3 regions of the Arthrobacter sp. 05T45 genome follow, and region 2 is predicted to be linked to each of the others. Evidence: riboswitches for the same ligand, from Rfam matches in the RefSeq annotation. Region 2 holds a riboswitch; each other region holds the start of a gene.

Region 1 (5,702 bases), on a different contig from region 2:
GCCCGCGGCCGGCCCGGACACCCGCTTGATGGTCAGGTAGAGAAGCCCGACGGCGGCCACTCCCATGAGCGCCTGGGGAATGAGCATGCTCAGGGCCGAGAAACCAAAGATCCGTCCCGCGAGGGCGGGAATCCAGAGTGCGGCCGGGGGCTTGTCCACCGTGATGGCATTGCCGGCGTCGAGGGAGCCGAAGAGCAGCGCGGTCCAGTCCTTGGTCCCGGCCTGGATCGCCGCGGCATAGAAGGAGTTGGCGTAGCCGGTGGCCTCCAGATTCCACAGGTACAACGCCGCGGAGACCACCAGGAGCAGCGCTGCCGCGGGCCGCACCCAGCGGGGCTGCGGTCCGAACAGCAGCCGGTCCCGGCGGCCTTGGGCGGCCGGCGCCGGGGACGCGGGCAGATGGGGCGCCGTCCCGCCGTCTCCGGGAACCTGGTGTGGCTGTTCCTCGGCGGCCGGCAGCCTGCCGGCCGGGGAACCGCCCTGGGCTCCGGCGGTGGGACTGATGGTTGCCGTCATTTACTTGGCCTTTTCTGTGCGGGGGAGGGAAGGATCGGGGGCGCCGGGCGCCGGAACGGCAGCGGCGGGCCTGTGGCGGAAAACCACCAACCGGAAGAGCAGGAACTTCACGGCCGTGGCGGCCAGGTTGGCGGCGGTAACCGTGAGCAGTTCAAGCCAGCGTTCCGGGGCCGCTCCCGACGCGGCGTGAACGAGGGCGAGTGCGCCCGAGGTCAGGGCCAGCCCGATGCCGAAGACCAGCAGCCCCTCAAAATGGTGGCGAGCCGCCTGGCTGCCGCCCTGGATGCCGAACGTGAAGCGCCGGTTGGCCGCAGTGTTGGCCACGGCAGTGGTGAGTAAGGCGAGGAAGTTTGCCAGCTGCGGGTCCATGAACCCGCGGCAGAGCAGGAAAATCGCCAGGTAGGCCAGGGTGGAGGCCACCCCGATGCTGCCGAAGCGGACGAGCTGTCCGAAGAGGCTTCCGCCGGGGCTTTGTTCCTGTGCCCGCGAGGCGGCCGGCAGCGGTCCGCGGGCCAGGGCCGCGCGCAGGTCGGGAACCGGGATCCGGCCCGAGACCAGGTCCCGGCTCAACCGTGCCATGCCGCGCAAGTCCGCGAGGGCCGTCTGGACGATGTCCACGCTGGAATCCGGGTCGTCGGTCCAGTCCACCGGGACTTCGTGGACGCGCAGGCCGCACTTTTCTGCCAGGACCAGCAGCTCGGTGTCGAAGAACCAGGCGTTGTCCAGCGTGTGGGGAAGCAGTTGCCGGGCCACGTCCGCCCGGATCGCCTTGAAGCCGCACTGCGCGTCACTGAAGTGGGCGCCCATGAGGGCCTGGAGCAGGAAGTTGTAGCTGCGCGAGATGAATTCCCGTTTGGGTCCGCGGACCACGCGGGAGTTGCGGGTCAGCCGTGTCCCGATCGCCAGGTCGGAGTGCCCGGAAATGAGCGGGGCAAGGAGCGGGCCGAGGGCCGCCAGATCAGTGGAAAGATCCACATCCATGTACGCCAGGACCGGCGACGGCGAGGCCAGCCACACCTTGCGGAGTGCGTTTCCGCGGCCCTTTTCTGCCATATGGACCACCGTCACTTCGCGCAGCTCGCGGGCTACCCGTTCCGCGGCCTTGAGCGTTCCGTCGGTGCTGGCGTTGTCCGCCACGGTGATCCGGAAGGAATGCGGGAAGGCGCCGAGCAGGTACGCGTGGAGCCGGCGCAGGCAGGCCTCGAGGTCCCGTTCCTCGTTGAAGACCGGGATGGTGACGTCCAGCAGGGGCGTGCTGGCGCGCGTATCAATGGCCGTGCGCCGGCCGCCGGGGACGGTCAGGGCCCCGGCGATCGGGCCCGGGACGGGTGCGTCGGCCAGGGCAAGCCCCGAGGGTGCCCCTGGGGCCGCCGGGCCGGCCGGCGTCGCCGTGGAGCGGGGCAGGGTTCCTGTGGCCTGGTCTGTGAATGTCATGGCTCAACTTTCCCGGCGGCCCATATGAGGGCTTTAGGGTCAAGCTGTGCGGGGGCTGTGGAAGTCCGGGCCGCCGGGGCCGGTCCGGCCGTGGAGACGCAAAGAGGCCCCGGATCCATGCGGATCCGGGGCCTCCAGGGCGGGGGGCGGCTAGTGCCGGTTTAGTACCAGTTGTGTGCGTAGTGGAAGTTCAGGGCACCGCAGGGGGAACCGTAGCGCGACTTGACGTAGTTCAGGCCCCAGTTGATCTGGGTCCGGTAGTTGGTCATGTAATCGGCGCCGGCGCTCGCCATCTTCGAGGCGGGCAGGGACTGGACCACGCCGTAGGCGCCGCTGCTGGCGTTCGTGGCGGTGGTCTTCCAGTCGGATTCCTTGGTCCACAGCTTGTGCAGGCACTGCATCTGGCCGGATGCCCAGCCATAGCTTCCCAGCTGGGACGCGGCGTAGGCCTGCGCGCCGGCGGGGTCGTCGACTGCGACCGGCGCGGCTGCCGGTGCCGGTGCCGGAGCGGCTGCCGGTGCCGGAGCGGGGGCCGCCGCGGGAGCCGGAGCAGGTGCGGGGGCTGCCGCGGGGGCCGGAGCAGGTGCTGCCGCGGCTGCCGGTGCGGCAGCAGCGGGCGCGTGGATCAGCGCTTCGGCTGCCCTAACCTCCGAGATCTGGGGAGCCACGTTCTTTTCCGTGGCAGCGGTCGGCCCAGCCACCTGGACCCGCTCGAAGTTGAGCTTGGCCAGCGGGTCAGCCATCGTGGCCGTCTGGCTCGCAACGTTCGCCGTGTGGGCGCCCGGCTCTGCCGCCTGGCTCGCGGCGCCGCCACCCAGCAGCAGCGCGCACGCGGCGGTGACGACGGCGGCACGGCGGCCGGTTACACCGAGCCCGGCGGCGAACCGCGACAGGGCGGATGCCTGCTTGACCGGTTCGGCGCGGTGGCGCGACTTGGCGGCGCCAACTGAGCGGGAATGCGAACCGCCGTCAGGGCGTGTTTGTACCTGGAATTCAGTCATGGTGGCCTCTCAACGCCGGCGGAGTTAGCTGTCGGGTTCGGATGAGGTCATCCGGCCGCACGGAACATCACGTGTCGGCTTCACCCCGAGGGCGCATGAAAGCAGATTGCCCGGGAACTCTGGGTCCCCCGCCTCTGCCTGGTCCAGCGGAATCCGGGAAGCGGCAGAGTTTGGCGTCCGTCCGGATATGCGGCACCGATGGCGGCGCACGCTAACGACGCTACAGGACCCGGCTGCTTAAGTCACATTTTGGTAACAGGAGTCACAGTGCCGGGGTGTCGGGTTGCGCCGGGCTCGCCGGTCGACCTTCCGGGCCGTTTGCGCCGACGGCGGCCGTTCCGGTTACGCCGGCGGCGGCGAGGCGGGCAGCCGCACGGCGAACTCCGTGCGGCCCGGCCGGGACGTGACCTCGACTGTTCCTCCGTGGGCCTCCACGATCGACTGGACAATGGACAGGCCCAACCCGCTGGTGCCCTCGGACGTCGGCGCGGCGGTCGCCGTGCCGTGACCTCCGCGGCTGCCGGAAACGGCGCCGGAGGACGAGCGTGCGGGAGCCCCGGACCCGACCCTCGCCGTCGCGACGGCAGAATCGGCGGGGACAGCTGCGGGGTTCGACGCCGGATTGGTGCGCGAGGCGTCGGCCCGGGTGAAGCGGGCGAAGACCCGGCCGATAAATTCCGGGGCGATGCCGCTGCCATTGTCTGTCACGGTGACCACGGCACTGCCGTCAGCCGAGCGCATAACGCCCGTGACCACCTTGGTCCCGGGTTCCGTGTGCTTGCGCGCATTGGACAGCAGGTTGGCGAGGACCTGGTGAAGCTGGGTCGCATCACCGCGCACCACCACGGGCTCGTCCGGAAGTTCCAGCTGCCAGATGCGGTCCGGGGCCATGACTTTCTCATCGCTGACCGTCTCGATGGCCAGCTGGGTGAGGTCGACGTCGGAGATTTTGAGCGGCTGTCCCTCGTCCAGGCGCGCCAGCAGCAGCAGGTCCTCCACGAGCGTGGTCATCCGCTCGGACTGGCTTTGCACACGGGCGAGGGACCTCTCGCCGTCGGGGGTGAAATGCTCGGTCATCCGCATCAGCTCCGTGTAGCCGCGAATGGCCGTCAGCGGGGTGCGGAGTTCGTGCGAGGCGTCGGCGACGAACTGCCGGACCTTCATCTCGCTCTCCTGCCGCGCCTCGAGAGCGTTGGAGACGTTGTCCAGCATCTTGTTCAGCGCGTAGCCCACGCTGCCCACTTCCGTTCCGGGATGGGCCGCCGACGTCGGGACGCGGACCCCGAGCGCCACCTCGCCGGCGTCCAGCGGGAGACGGGAGACCTTGGTGGCAACCTCGGAGAGCTGTTCCAGCGGCTTCATGGTCCGCCGGATCAGGGCCGTGCCGGCGAGCCCGATCAGCACGAGCCCGCCTGCGGACACCACCACCATGGTCCAGACCAGGGAGGCCAGGGTGCTTTGTTTTTCTGCCAGCGGGAGTCCGGTCACAATCACGTCGCCGTACGGTGTTCGCGCCGCCGTGAGCCGGTAGGCGCCGGCCGAAAGGCTGCGGTCCACGGACACGCCGCTCGGGGTGAGGGCCAGGAGAACCTTGTTGTCGGCGGGGGAGAGGCTCTTGACCGCGCCGTCCCCGGCCAGGAACCCGGCCCTGCTGACTTCGCCGTCCACTATCCGTGCGTTAAGCGTCCCGACGCCCTGTCCCCGGGCTTCGAGGGGGTCGGGGCGCCTGCCCGAATCGTCCGAGGAGGGCCGGCCGAACTCGCTCGAACGGTGGGAGGCCTGGTCCAGCTGGGTGTCGAGCTGCCGGGTGAGGAAGAGGTCCATGGAGGCGTAGCTGAACAAGCCCACAGCGCCGCAGATGGCCACGAGCAGCGCCATGGCGACCAAGACCAGCCGGGTGCGCAAATGCCACGTCGACGGGTTGCGCCAGTCGCGTCCGGGGACGCGGGTCATGCCGGAAAGTGAGGGCACGGATCAGTCCGCCGGTTTCAGGACGTACCCGGCTCCGCGCACCGTGTGGATCATCGGAGCGTGGTTGGCGTCGACCTTCTTGCGGAGGTAGGAAATGTACAGTTCCACGATGTTCGCCTGGCCGCCGAAATCGTAGTCCCAGACACGGTCCAGGATCTGGGCCTTGCTGATGACCCGTTTCGGGTTTTCCATGAGGTAGCGCAGCAGCTCGAACTGCGTGGCGGTCAGGTGCATTTCCTCACCGGCCCGGGTGACTTCGCGGGTGTCGACGTTGAGCACGAGGTCTCCCACCACGAGTTCGGCGGTGTCCATGGCGGCCACTCCGGAGCGCTGGACCAGCCGGTGCAGGCGCAGCAGCACCTCTTCCATGCTGAACGGCTTGGTGACATAGTCATCGCCGCCGGCCGCCAGTCCGGTGATGCGGTCCTGGACGGCATCCTTGGCGGTGAGGAACAGCGCCGGCACCTCCGGCGCGAACGCGCGGATCCTGTTCAGCAGTTCGACGCCGTCGAACCCGGGCAACATCACGTCCAGCACCAGCACGTCGGGGCGGAACTCCTTGGCTAGCCGGACGGCTCCGGGCCCGTCCTCGGCCACGGCCACGGACCAGCCGGCCATCCGCAGCCCCATGCTCATGAGCTCGGAGAGGCTGGGCTCGTCATCCACCACGAGGGCGCGGATGGGGGAGCCGTCCGGATGCGTGAGCTGGGGAAGGTTGTTGGTCATGGAGTGCGAAGTGGCCATGGGGACAACTCTCCGATCTGCCGGTTAGGCGGGGCT
Region 2 (5,702 bases):
CGGCGTGCTTCCACGCCTCGGAACAGCCCGGCGTGATCGATACCTATGTTCATCACCTGCGCCGGAAGATCTCCAAAGCAGTGATCCGCACGGTGCACGGCCTCGGATACCAGATCGGCGAAGCCCATGAGTGACGGACGGCCGGCCGGCGGAAATCCGGACCACTCCATCCTGCGCAAGGCTTCCCTCAAGGTCGCGGTGCGGATCAGTGCTGCGTGCGCGGTCATGGTTCTCGGGCTGCTCGCCGCCACGGCGCTATACCTCACGAACCAACTGGCCCATCCTGAAGTGCCGGGCACGGCGGGGGCCGGGACGGCCTACACCTACCTGGATTCCAAGGACGTCCTCGAAGCCATGATCATCGCCGGGGTGGCGGGAATCCTGCTGGCCGGAATCGTCGGGTGGCTCAGTGCGCGCAGCGCGATTCGTCCCCTCAGTGATGCCCTGGCAAGGGAGCGGCGTTTTGTCCAGGACGCCAGCCACGAATTGCGCACGCCATTGACCATCCTGGACACCAGGATCCAGCTGGCCCAGCGCAACACTGTGCCCGGCTCCAGGCAAAGCCACGACCTGGCCCGGATCCGGGAGGACGCCGCGACGCTGACAGGGATTGTCAACGAACTGCTCCTCGCGGCAACCGCGGAGGCCCCGGACCGTTCCGCGCCCCCTGCCGACCTCGCCGACGCTGCCGCCAGCGTCGCCGGCAGCCTCCAGCAGGTGGCAGAGCAGCGCCAGGTGCGTCTGGAATTCTCTGCCGATGCCCGGCCGCTGGCCCGGATCGAGAAGAATGCGCTGCGGCGTGCCGTGCTGGCCCTGGCGGACAACGCGCTGGCCCACACGCCTCCGGGCGGCCGCGTGTCCATCACGACCTCAATCGAGCAGAAGCGCGCCGTGATCACGGTGGCGGACTCCGGGACCGGAATCACCGGCGTCGATCAGGCCCGGATCTTTGACCGGTTCGTGCGGACGGCCGGCACCGGCACCTCACAGGGACAGCGGAGCTTTGGCATCGGCCTGGCCCTGGTCCGGGAGATTGCTGTCGCGGCCGGGGGCAGCGTCGAAGTGGCCGCGACGGGCGACGAGGGAACCGTCATGAAGTTGACGCTTCCGCTCATGGGCAGCGGGAATCCCTGAGGTCCATCCGCCGGGGAAAGATATGCCATCGGGATCCCGGACTCCCGAATGCGGAGACAGGAAAGACCGGCGGTCGAGTTGCCCCCAAGGGAACTCGAGCGCCGGTCTTTCCGGACTGTCTGGCCCCGGGTCGGGGCCGTGCGGCTTAGGCGCGGACGAACGTCACGCCGCCGGTCGCGGTGAGCCAGGACAGCGGGTGGACCATGGTCTGGTTCTTGCCGTTCATGCCGCCACTGACCACCTGGCCGTTGCCGGCGTAGATGCCGACGTGGCCGGACTGGACCACCATGTCACCGGGCTGCGGCGTCGCCACAACGGTTCCAAGGCCAAGGAACGCGCGGGGACCGATGTCGCCAACGGGCTTACCCGCGGCGCCAAGGGCCTTTTCCACCATGGCGGTGCAGTCCTGGGTGATGCCCACCTGGCTGTAGGCGGCCGAGAGCATGATGGCGTTGCGTCCGCCCGCGGGCGCCGCGGCCGGCGCTGCTGCCGGAGCTGCTGCCGGAGCGGCCTGCACCTGGATGACCGGCTTGGCCGGAGCCTTGGGCGCTGCCGCCGGGGCTGCAGCGGGAGCCGGAGCCGGTGCGACGGGCTGTTCGATGACCGGCGCGGCAACAGAATCCACTGCGGGGCGCTCGAAGCTGATCTTGACGCTTGAATCGGCGCTGACGGGGGCACTGACCTGTCCGGTGACGTCGACGTTCGACGCCGGAGCAGAGTCACGCTGCACGGGGGCGGTGGCGGCGTTGGCGGCCATTCCGCTGGTCAGGACCAGGCCGGATGCGGCGGCGAGGACGGCGGCATGGCGCGCAAAAGTATTGACTGAAGTCATGAAAAATGTAGCCTCTCCCAATGCCTGCGAGGTGAGCTGTCGGATTCGGATGGGAGGCACCCGGCCGCACTCCCGGGCCCGTCGTTGCGGGCACTGTGCGGCTTCACCCCAAGACCTGCATATCAGCAGATCAAAAGTGGTTTCCCCGTCTCTGCCGGACGTTGATGCGAGTTACCCCCGGGCCGCGGCAGAGTTAGGCAATCGGCTGGGGAGCGCCCGTATCGGAGACAACAGGCACTCATCAACCGTAGCGCGAACCGCACCCGAAAGTCACATTCAGGTAACGGAGCCGTGATGCCGGGCCGCAATTTGCCCATAGGGCGGCGCCGTTTCCGAACATAGGATGATGCCATCAGCACCACCGGAAGCGGAGGCCCGAAAATGAACAGCCATTGTGTCGCCATCTGCCAGTTGAGCACTCAGCCCCAAGAGGATTTCGACGTCAACACCGAGCTGCTGATCCTCGACGGCGGGGACGTCCACGTGAGCACATGGGACGCGGAACCGCGCGACGGGGGTTTCGACGAGCACATCCTCAATGACCGGGTGGACGCGCTCGGGTACATGGTTGTCAACGACTGGGCTTTCCTGGACGGCAAGGCCTATGCGGTGGTGGAACGGCGGTCAGGCCCGGCGCCGGCCGGCCGCCGCGAACCGTGACCTTCCTGTCGCTGGCGCTGATCGCCGTCATCGCCTTGGCTGGCCCCCTGCTGGCCCTGCCGGCGCGCTGGCACTTGCCTGTCATGCTGGGTGAGCTGCTGGCCGGCATCGCGATCGGGCGCTCAGGCCTGGCCCTGGTGGACCCCGCGGACCCGACGTTCACCCTGCTGGCCAATATCGGGTTTGCGCTGATGATGTTCGTGGCAGGCACCCACGTTCCCGTGCGGGATCCGCACATCCGTGGCGCCCTCGGCAAAGGCTCCCGCCGGGCGATGGTGGCCGCAGCGGCAGCGGTGGTGATCGGAACCGGCATCGGACTGCTGTTCGGGACTGGACATGCTCCCCTCTACGTCGTGCTGCTGGCCTCCTCGTCGGCCGCCCTGGTGCTTCCAATCGTCGATTCCCTGCGCCTCGGCGGGCCAGATGTCGTCGCTATGACAGCGCAGGTGGCAATAGCCGACACAGCCTGCATTGTGGCGTTGCCGCTCCTGGTGGATCCGCCCCACGCAGTCCAGGCGGCGCTGGGTGTCCTCGCGGTGACCGGGTGCGCGGTAGTGCTCTTTGTCGGCTTGCGCTGGCTGGAGCGCCAGGGAATCCGTCGGCGCGTGCACCGGCTCTCGGAAAGCCGCAAGTTTGCCCTGGAGCTACGGATCCAGCTGGCCGTGCTCTTCACCCTGGCCGGTGTCGCGACATGGAGCAATGTGTCTGTGATGATGGCAGGCTTTTCTTTCGGCCTGGTGATGGCTGCGGTCGGCGAACCGCGGCGGCTGGCCCGGCAACTGTTCGCGCTCAGCGACGGCTTCCTGGATCCGCTCTTCTTCGTGTGGCTGGGTGCATCGCTGACGCTAAGGGACCTGGCCGGGCACCCGGACATGATGGCCCTCGGCCTGTTGCTGGGGGCCGGGGCCCTGCTGGCCCACGCCGACCTGGCTTTCCTGGGACTCCCACTGTCGCTGGGGGTGTTGTCGGCGGCCCAGCTTGGCGTACCGGTGGCTGCGGCGAGCATCGGCACGCAGCTTCAGGTCCTGCTCCCAGGCGAAGCCGCGGCCCTGCTGGTGGGAGCGCTGGTCACCATAGCCGCGGGCGCCGTCGCCGGGTCACGGGCGGCGAGGACTTTCGCGGTCCCGGCAAATGCCGGCGGCAAGTCCGGAAATTCCGGCAGCGCCGTTGGGCAGGGCGATCCGGGGGGTCCGAAGGCCTGACAGTCCGGATGTCTAAATGCCTGGGCCAAAGCCGAGCCGGCGGCGAAATTTCGGAGCGTCATTCTCCAATGGACGTGAATTGCAGCTCCGGCCTCCACTTTGCCATCTCTGCCAGGACCCGGGAGACGGCATCCCGGACAGCTGTGCCGTCGGCGTCGAACGTCCCGCCCGGCTCGCCGAGCACCGCGTTGGCGTGCCGGAGGAACCTGTCCCAGTCCCCCGCGCCCGCGCGCAGCGCCAGCAACGGCGAGAGAAGCGCGGCCCGGCGCAGCCAGGCATCGGGCTCGCGCACCCACCGGTCCAGCACGCTGTCGGCCCGCACCCTGGCCAGAACATCGAGTCCGTCCACCAGGGGCCCGACGACGTCGACGGCGAGCGGATCCACAAGGTCCCGCACCCGCGCCTGCCGGATGAAGCCCTCCAGCCGGGTGAGGTCGGAGTTGGTCAGGAGCTTCACGTTGGCCTGCAGCAGGACCACGGCGGCCAGCCGGCGCTCGAAAACCGGCGCGGCCCCCCGTCCGGAGCCTCCGAGCCCGGAGCCCCACAGTTCGGAACTCAGCGCAGTGACCTCATCGCGGGACAGCCCGGGATAGCGGCGGCCGGCATCCCGGACCGTGCCGCGCACGGCGCCCACGGACGTGCCGTAGAACCGGAGGCCGCTGCCCGCCGGCTCCGTTTCCAGCCGCGCCTGAAGCTGCTCAGCGCGGCGCCAGGAAGCTTCGCGCTGCAGCGAGAGGTCGATGAATTCGCCGGCATCACTCACCTGTCCATTCTTTCCCCTCGCGGCTCGCGGCGGAAACGCGGTGCCAAGCTGTCCTGGGAGGTGGGCCCAGACCATCTGCCTAGACTGAACTGGCAAGCCTCCGATCGAAAGCGGTTTACGCAGCCATGCACACCAAGCTGACACTCGCCATCGCACTTTCCGCCATGACGCTGGGGGTGGCAGGATGCGCTGCCCCTGCGCCATCTACCGCACCGTCGCCTGAGTCACCTGCGGCATCCGCGGCGCCGGCCCCTGATTTCGCATTAGACATCACGGGGGCGCCCGGCCGGATCGCCCAGGCCGGCCTCACGGTGCTGACGGCGGAGGGCAACGTGGACCACTATCACGCACATCTGGACGTGCTGAAGGACGGCAAGCCCATCGCGGTGCCGGCCAATATCGGCATCACCACCGGAGCTGACCACAGGGCCAACGGCATCTCAGCACTGCACACCCACGACACCACGGGCGTGGTCCACATCGAGTCCCCCACCGCCGGCCAGGTCTTCACACTCGGGCAGCTCCTGACGGAGTGGGGCGTCCTCGGTGGCAACGGCGCCCCCGGCACCGGCGGGGGTTCGCTGGATGGCTGGACCGTTTACGTGAACGGCCGGAAGTTCGACGCCGGGATCCGGGACCTACCGTTCAAGGCGCACGACGAGATCGTCCTGTCCTACGGCACCGCGCCGGCGACGATCCAGGCCTCCTACGATTTTCCGCCCGGAGAGTGAGGTGACCGGGGGCGACGGCGGGAGGCATGCCCCTACCTGCACAACTGTGCAGCAGTCTCCCCACGCAACCCCAACTGGCACCAGCGCCGTCGAAAAATGCATGCACAAACGTGCATGTTGGAGCGATCCGCGGAGCACCTTCCCTAGCGTGAATTGAGAGACGTGAGTCGGATCACAGCGGGGCTGATCCCCTACCTCACTTCCATTTCCACAGACCGTCACAGATGACGTGTCCAACCGAAGAGGTAATCCGTGCCATACCCGAAAACGCCCGCAGCACTCGCGGCGCTGGCAGCTGCGACCTCGGCGCTGCTCGGCGCATCCCTGATGGGTGTGCCGGCGGCCCAGGCCGACACCGTTGACGTTTCGCCGCCCGGCGC
Region 3 (5,702 bases), on a different contig from region 2:
ACGCCGGGGACGGCCGGCCGGCTGGGGCTGGGACAATAGCTCCAGATCGACCGAAAGATTATCCGGAGTAATTCAAAATAGGCTAGGCTGGCATGCGAACGTACGGCGGTTCCCGCCTGGGCGCATCCTGCATGCAGCCCGCACGCGGTACGGTGGGAATGACGCTAGGACTGCGCTCGAGGAGCTGAGCTGAATGACGGATCTGATCGACACCACGGAGATGTATCTTCGGACCATTCTGGAACTTGAAGAAGAAAACATCGTTGCCCTCCGCGCCCGCATCGCCGAACGGCTCCGCCACTCCGGCCCCACTGTGTCCCAGACGATCGGCCGGATGGAGCGCGACGGGCTTGTGGTTGTTTCCGGCGACCGGCACCTTGAACTGACGGAAACCGGACGGAAACGTGCAATCGGTGTCATGCGCAAGCACCGTCTGGCCGAACGCCTCCTCGCGGACGTGATCGGGCTCGACTGGGCCTACGTCCACGAGGAAGCGTGCCGCTGGGAACATGTCATGAGCGAACGCGTCGAGCGCAGAATCTTCGAGATGCTCAACCACCCGACGGTCTCGCCCTACGGAAACCCTATTCCGGGGCTTGCGGATCTTGGCGGCGTGCCCAATGGCGCCCCCGTGGACAGGCCTGTGAACCTGCTGGAGGCCATGGCCGGCTACGGGGTAAGTTCCCGGGTTACGGTCAACCGGCTCGCGGAGCCGATCCAGGTCGAGCCGGAGCTTCTGGCCCAGCTCGACGAGGGCGGAATCAGGCCTGGCGCGCTTGTCTCGCTGGAGCGGGTGGGGGAGTACATCTCGGTCCGCGTCCCCGATATCGAAGGTGCCCTGGAACTGCCGCCCGAGGTTGCCGCGCACGTCTTTGTAACAGTCGCCTGACCAGCCACTACGCGCCGGTCATGGGACGACCCATGAGTTGTCCACAATTGCGGTTACGGATTTATTACCGGGCGGCTTAATCGCCTATAGTTAGTGCCCAGTACCGATACCAAAGCGTTACCTGATCCGAAGCCGAGCCCTGCCAGCGGATCAGTCGCAGAACTACCTCCTGGCAGGGGCGGGGGAACCACTTTCGGCTGCTACTTCGGCAGCCTTGGGGTGAAGTCCGTCAGCGGCAAGCAGCTTCCACCGAAGGATCCCCTGGGGATGCATCTGTGCGTGGCTGCTTGCAACGGCGGACCGGGTCTTTGATCTCTCTGACCCGAATCCGACAGCTAACTTCGCAGGCCATCCAGAGAGGAACCGTTCTTGACCACCCAGACCTCGAGGGGCCGTCGCCGCGCGACCGGTCCCGCTCCGGAGCCGCGTCCCGTCGTCGCACACACGGCCGAACGCCCGCGGGACGTGCACCGGGATGAACGCCGTCGCCGTCGCAGTCCGTTCCGCCAGGTCACGGACTTTGCCGCGGCCAGCGGGGTCGGGCAGAAGGCCGGGATCGCCCTGGCCGCAACTGGTCTGGTTCTGACCGTGACGGTCCCCGTCACGAGCCCGGTGATGGCTTCGAATCCGGGCGGGTCCGGCGCACTCTCCGCTGCCGTGCAGCCGGATGTCACCGCTGCTGCCGCCGCCAAAGTCGACTTCAACCGCACGGCCGTCACCACGAAGGGCGATCCGGACGGGAAACTCAAGCAGCTGCTGAGCGCCCAGTCTGTGGGCACCATCACCCGCGCGGCATCGGCCGGCACCCTGGGTGCGCCGCTCGACCAGCTGGTCACGGCCTCGCCCTTCGGCTACCGTGTCAGCCCCATTACCGGGGGCGCGGGGGAGTTCCACCGCGGCCAGGATTTCGCCGCCCAGTGCGGCACGGCGGTCCACGCGGCCGCCAGCGGCACCGTGACCTTCAACGGCTGGCATCCCTTCGGCGGGGGGAACCGCGTGGTCATCGATCACGGCAACGGCCTGGAGACCACGTACAACCACCTGTCCTCGGCCTCGGTCAAGGTCGGCCAGAAGGTTTCCCGCGGTGACGTCGTCGCCATGAGCGGAACCACCGGCGCCTCCACGGGCTGCCACCTCCACTTTGAAGTGATGGTCAACGGCGATGTCGTTGACCCGCTCGGCTGGCTCTAAAAAGCCGATGGGCTGCTCTCAACTTCCTGTGACACGCCGTGATCTGAATGTGACATTGGATCCGGACTGCTGTAGGGTTTGAAGCACGCCAACTTTTCCGAAGTTGGCGCTCTTGAGTGGATTGCCTAGCTCTGCCACCGCTCAAGGTCCGTTCGCATTACATCGTCTGGCAGGGGCGGGGGAACCAATTTTGGCCTTCGAAAGAAGGCCTTGGGGTTAAGTCGTAAAGCTTCCCAGGAAGCAGCGCGGCCGGGTGACTCCCATCCGAATCCGACAGCTCACCTCGTAGGCATTGGGAGAGGCTACTTTCGTGTCTTCACGCCACAATTCTGCGCGCATGCGCACCGGCGAGGCTCTGTCGAGCCCGCTGGAATCCACATCACGTGCCGCCCTTGCCGGCGCCCGGATTGGATCACGTTCCGCAGGCTCAATCTCTAGCGAGCCCGGACAGCATGCAGTTTCCGCTTTTGGCGCGTCTTCGCAGTACACCCTTCGCTAAGTAACCCATTTCGGGGCGATCCGGCGTACCCCCAAGATGCCGGAGCGTCCTCAGTCCGTGCCCGAAAGCGCGCGGTCCAAGGATCACGAAAGAGAGAACTTAATGACTACTCGTGCAAACGTTGCACGGCACCGCGCCGAGGTCACCAAGACCAACTCGCTGGCTGTTATTGCTAAGGCTGTCGGCGACAACGCCGGCGGCGTGGGCCGTCAGGCTGCGGTCATCGCCGCAGCTTCCGGTCTGGTTCTGACCAGCGGAATCGCAGCCAACGCTGCTGAAACCAATGTTCAGCGCGAATCCACCTCCGCTTCGGCCCTGGAAGTCCAGTCCGCAGCTCCGGCCACCATCTCGGCCGCTTCCACCATCGCGATCTCCTACGAGAAGCCCGCCGTGACCACCACGCCGGCTCCCGTCGTCGAGGCTCCCAAGCCCGTCGTCAAGGTCCAGGACGCCACGGCCACCCGCGCCGGCGGCACCGAGCTTGGCGTCAGCGGCGGCGTCGCTGCCCAGGCCCCCGCCGGCATCGGAAGCGGCGCAGGCGCGACCATCGCCGCCGCTGCCTACGCACAGATCGGCGTGGCGCAGGACTGCACCGCCCTCGCCACCAACGCCCTGGCCGCGGCAGGCATCCACTACCACGGCTGGCCGGCAGGTTACCTGTCCCTGGGCCGCACCGTGAGCGCCGCCGAGGCACGCCCGGGCGACCTCGCTTACTACCAGAACGGCGGCGTGGGCATGGCTCACATCGCGGTCTACGTCGGCAACGGCATGGCAGTGCACGGCGGCTGGAACGGCGGCACCACCGCGCTGTACAGCGTCAACGTCGGCTCCGGCCCGGTCTTCATCCGCGTCGGCGCCTAAGCACCAACCCCAGCATTCCGAAAGACCCCCGCCTGCAGGCGGGGGTCTTTTGCGTTGCCGCGCAGTGAACTTTCCGCGCCGGGGACCGCGCCGGTGAAAAAATATTCGGTGATCCGGCACTTGAGTGTTTACTCTTGTGTTGTCGATCCATAGCCCGACCATGCAGAGGGCAGCCGGCCCTCGTGCCGCTGGCGGGTGCGGCCGTGAAGAGGTATGCGGATGCGCACTCTCGTTCTGAATGCTGGATATGAACCGCTGGCGGTCATCACCTTCCGCCGGGCGCTCGTCCTTGTCCTGACCGGAAAGGCCAGCGTGGTGGCCGAAGGGGACGACCCCGTGGTCGGCCCCCAGGACATTTTGGGCCGCCCGTCCGTGATCCTGCTGAACCGCTACATCCGGCCCAGGTACAACACGATGACTGCGGTGAGCCGCCGCGGCGTGCTGCGCCGGGATGCCCACCGCTGCGCGTACTGCGGCAAGGCTGCCCACACCATCGACCACATCCAGCCCAAATCGCGGGGCGGGGCCGACTCCTGGGAGAATCTGGTGGCGGCGTGCCTGCGGTGCAACAACGCCAAGAGCGACCATACGCCGGCGGAGATGGGCTGGAAGATCGGTTTTGTTCCGGGCCCGCCAAAGGGTGCCATCTGGCAGATCAAGGAACTCGAGAAGCCGACGCCGGCCTGGGATCCGTTCCTGCTGCCTGAATCGGCTGCCTGATCTGCCCCCTTGCTGATTGATCAGCCGGTGAAGACGCTGCCGGCGCACGTGACGGCTTGTTCGGTGGCCGCTGGCGCCGCGCTAGGCTGAAACGATGGAGTTCGATGCCATCATTCTCGCCGGGGGCCGGTCCTCACGCCTCGGCGGCGTGCCCAAATCCGGGCTGGTCTACGACGGCGCCACCCTCCTGGAGCGGTCACTGCGGGCCGCCGGCGCGGCGGGGCGCACCGTCGTCGTCGGCCCCGACCCCGGGGGCCTGCCCGGCGGCGTCCTGACCTGCCGGGAAGAGCCGCCCTTCGCGGGTCCGGCCGCAGCCATCGCGGCGGGGCTGGCCGCCCTGGCCGCCGATCACGCGAGCCGGCACGCAGCAGCCGCGCCCTATACCCTCGTCCTGGCGTGTGACATGCCCCGGTCGGAAGGCGCGGTCCATGCCCTGGCCGAGGCGCTGGCCGCGTCCGGTGCAGGCACGCCGGAAAGGGACGCGGCCGACGGCGTCATGGCCGTCTCGGCCGACGGCCGGAAACAGCCGCTCGCGGGCTTTTATGGCACGGCCGTGCTACATCGTTCTGTCGCGGACGCCGCGTCCCGGGACCGGCTGGAAAACGCGTCGGTGTTCGCCCTTCTTGCTAGGCTGGACGTGCGGGAAGTTCGCGTTCCCCCGGGTTCCACGGATGACGTCGACACCTGGGATGACGCGTCCGCACTGGGGGTATCCGGCAGGATTCCCGACGGCGGTCCGGGCTCCGGCCCGGCTCTGCACAGCTGAACTCGACCATGGAGGCAAACGGTGAAAAGCCAGGACGAAACACTGGAAGACTGGTGCCGTGCCCTGCTCCAGGCCCTGGAGCTGGACGACGTTGAGATTGACGTGAATGAGGTCCTCGCCCTGGCCGGCGTGGCCGCCCATTCCGTGGTGCGCCCGGCGGCACCGCTGACCACATTCATTGCCGGCTTTGCGGCCGGCCTGGCCTCAGGCTCCGGGCAGGCCACGGACTCCGTGTCCATGGAGTCCGCGATGGCCGTGGCCCGCCGGCTCGCCAAGGACTACGCAGCCGCCGAAACTTCCGGGGCATGACGGCTGCGGCCCCGGACGGCAACGGCCCCACCACCGCCGCAGGTGGAGATGGCGTCAGAGATGGCGGTGAAGATGGCGTCAACGATACCGGCGGAAATGGCGTCGGAACTGGCGATGGAGAGGCTCCCGTAGACGGCCCTGGTGGCCCTCACATCGCGGCGCACCAGGATGCAGCGGGCGAAGACACTGCGGACCAGGATGCAGCGGACGAGGAGGCAGGGGACCAGGGCGCCGCGGACCAGGACGCCGCGGAGCCGCACAGGCACCTGGCCCACACGTGGCAGGAGGCCCGGCAACTCGCGTTCGAGTGCGCCGTTCCCATCCCGGCCGCCCCTGTTCCGCTGCGGCAGGCGCTCGGCCGGACGCTCGCGGCGGACGTCGTTGCCCGGCAGGACATGCCCCATTACGCTTCCTCTGCCATGGACGGCTGGGCCGTCAACGGCAGCGGCCCCTGGATCCTGGCCGAA

Evidence for each region. A riboswitch is a leader RNA that binds a small molecule or an ion and turns the genes downstream of it on or off. The one in region 2 is predicted to bind cyclic di-AMP.
Region 1: another riboswitch for cyclic di-AMP. It lies ahead of AC1DGD_RS18380 (aggregation-promoting factor C-terminal-like domain-containing protein); the one in region 2 lies ahead of AC1DGD_RS11390 (hypothetical protein).
Region 3: another riboswitch for cyclic di-AMP. It lies ahead of AC1DGD_RS20330 (NlpC/P60 family protein); the one in region 2 lies ahead of AC1DGD_RS11390 (hypothetical protein).

The regions. Positions count from the first base shown of each region.
Region 1 covers NZ_JBFTKI010000025.1:18,205-23,906, reverse strand. The annotation lists gene AC1DGD_RS18390 (glycosyltransferase family 39 protein) at 1-516, opposite strand, end outside; gene AC1DGD_RS18385 (bifunctional glycosyltransferase family 2/GtrA family protein) at 517-1,950, opposite strand; gene AC1DGD_RS18380 (aggregation-promoting factor C-terminal-like domain-containing protein) at 2,112-2,951, opposite strand; cyclic di-AMP (ydaO/yuaA leader) riboswitch at 2,951-3,110, opposite strand; gene AC1DGD_RS18375 (sensor histidine kinase) at 3,294-4,904, opposite strand; gene AC1DGD_RS18370 (response regulator transcription factor) at 4,926-5,666, opposite strand.
Region 2 covers NZ_JBFTKI010000009.1:89,196-94,897, forward strand. The annotation lists gene AC1DGD_RS11380 (response regulator transcription factor) at 1-134, shown strand, start outside; gene AC1DGD_RS11385 (sensor histidine kinase) at 127-1,134, shown strand; gene AC1DGD_RS11390 (hypothetical protein) at 1,280-1,966, opposite strand; cyclic di-AMP (ydaO/yuaA leader) riboswitch at 1,974-2,176, opposite strand; gene AC1DGD_RS11395 (hypothetical protein) at 2,378-2,626, shown strand; gene AC1DGD_RS11400 (cation:proton antiporter) at 2,623-3,828, shown strand; gene AC1DGD_RS11405 (DNA alkylation repair protein) at 3,887-4,591, opposite strand; gene AC1DGD_RS11410 (hypothetical protein) at 4,717-5,322, shown strand; gene AC1DGD_RS11415 (esterase/lipase family protein) at 5,650-5,702, shown strand, end outside.
Region 3 covers NZ_JBFTKI010000032.1:22,461-28,162, forward strand. The annotation lists gene AC1DGD_RS20320 (iron-dependent transcriptional repressor DtxR) at 194-889, shown strand; cyclic di-AMP (ydaO/yuaA leader) riboswitch at 1,040-1,254, shown strand; gene AC1DGD_RS20325 (M23 family metallopeptidase) at 1,259-2,080, shown strand; cyclic di-AMP (ydaO/yuaA leader) riboswitch at 2,217-2,386, shown strand; gene AC1DGD_RS20330 (NlpC/P60 family protein) at 2,682-3,440, shown strand; gene AC1DGD_RS20335 (HNH endonuclease) at 3,660-4,160, shown strand; gene mobA (molybdenum cofactor guanylyltransferase) at 4,255-4,926, shown strand; gene AC1DGD_RS20345 (DUF6457 domain-containing protein) at 4,948-5,235, shown strand; gene AC1DGD_RS20350 (molybdopterin molybdotransferase MoeA) at 5,232-5,702, shown strand, end outside.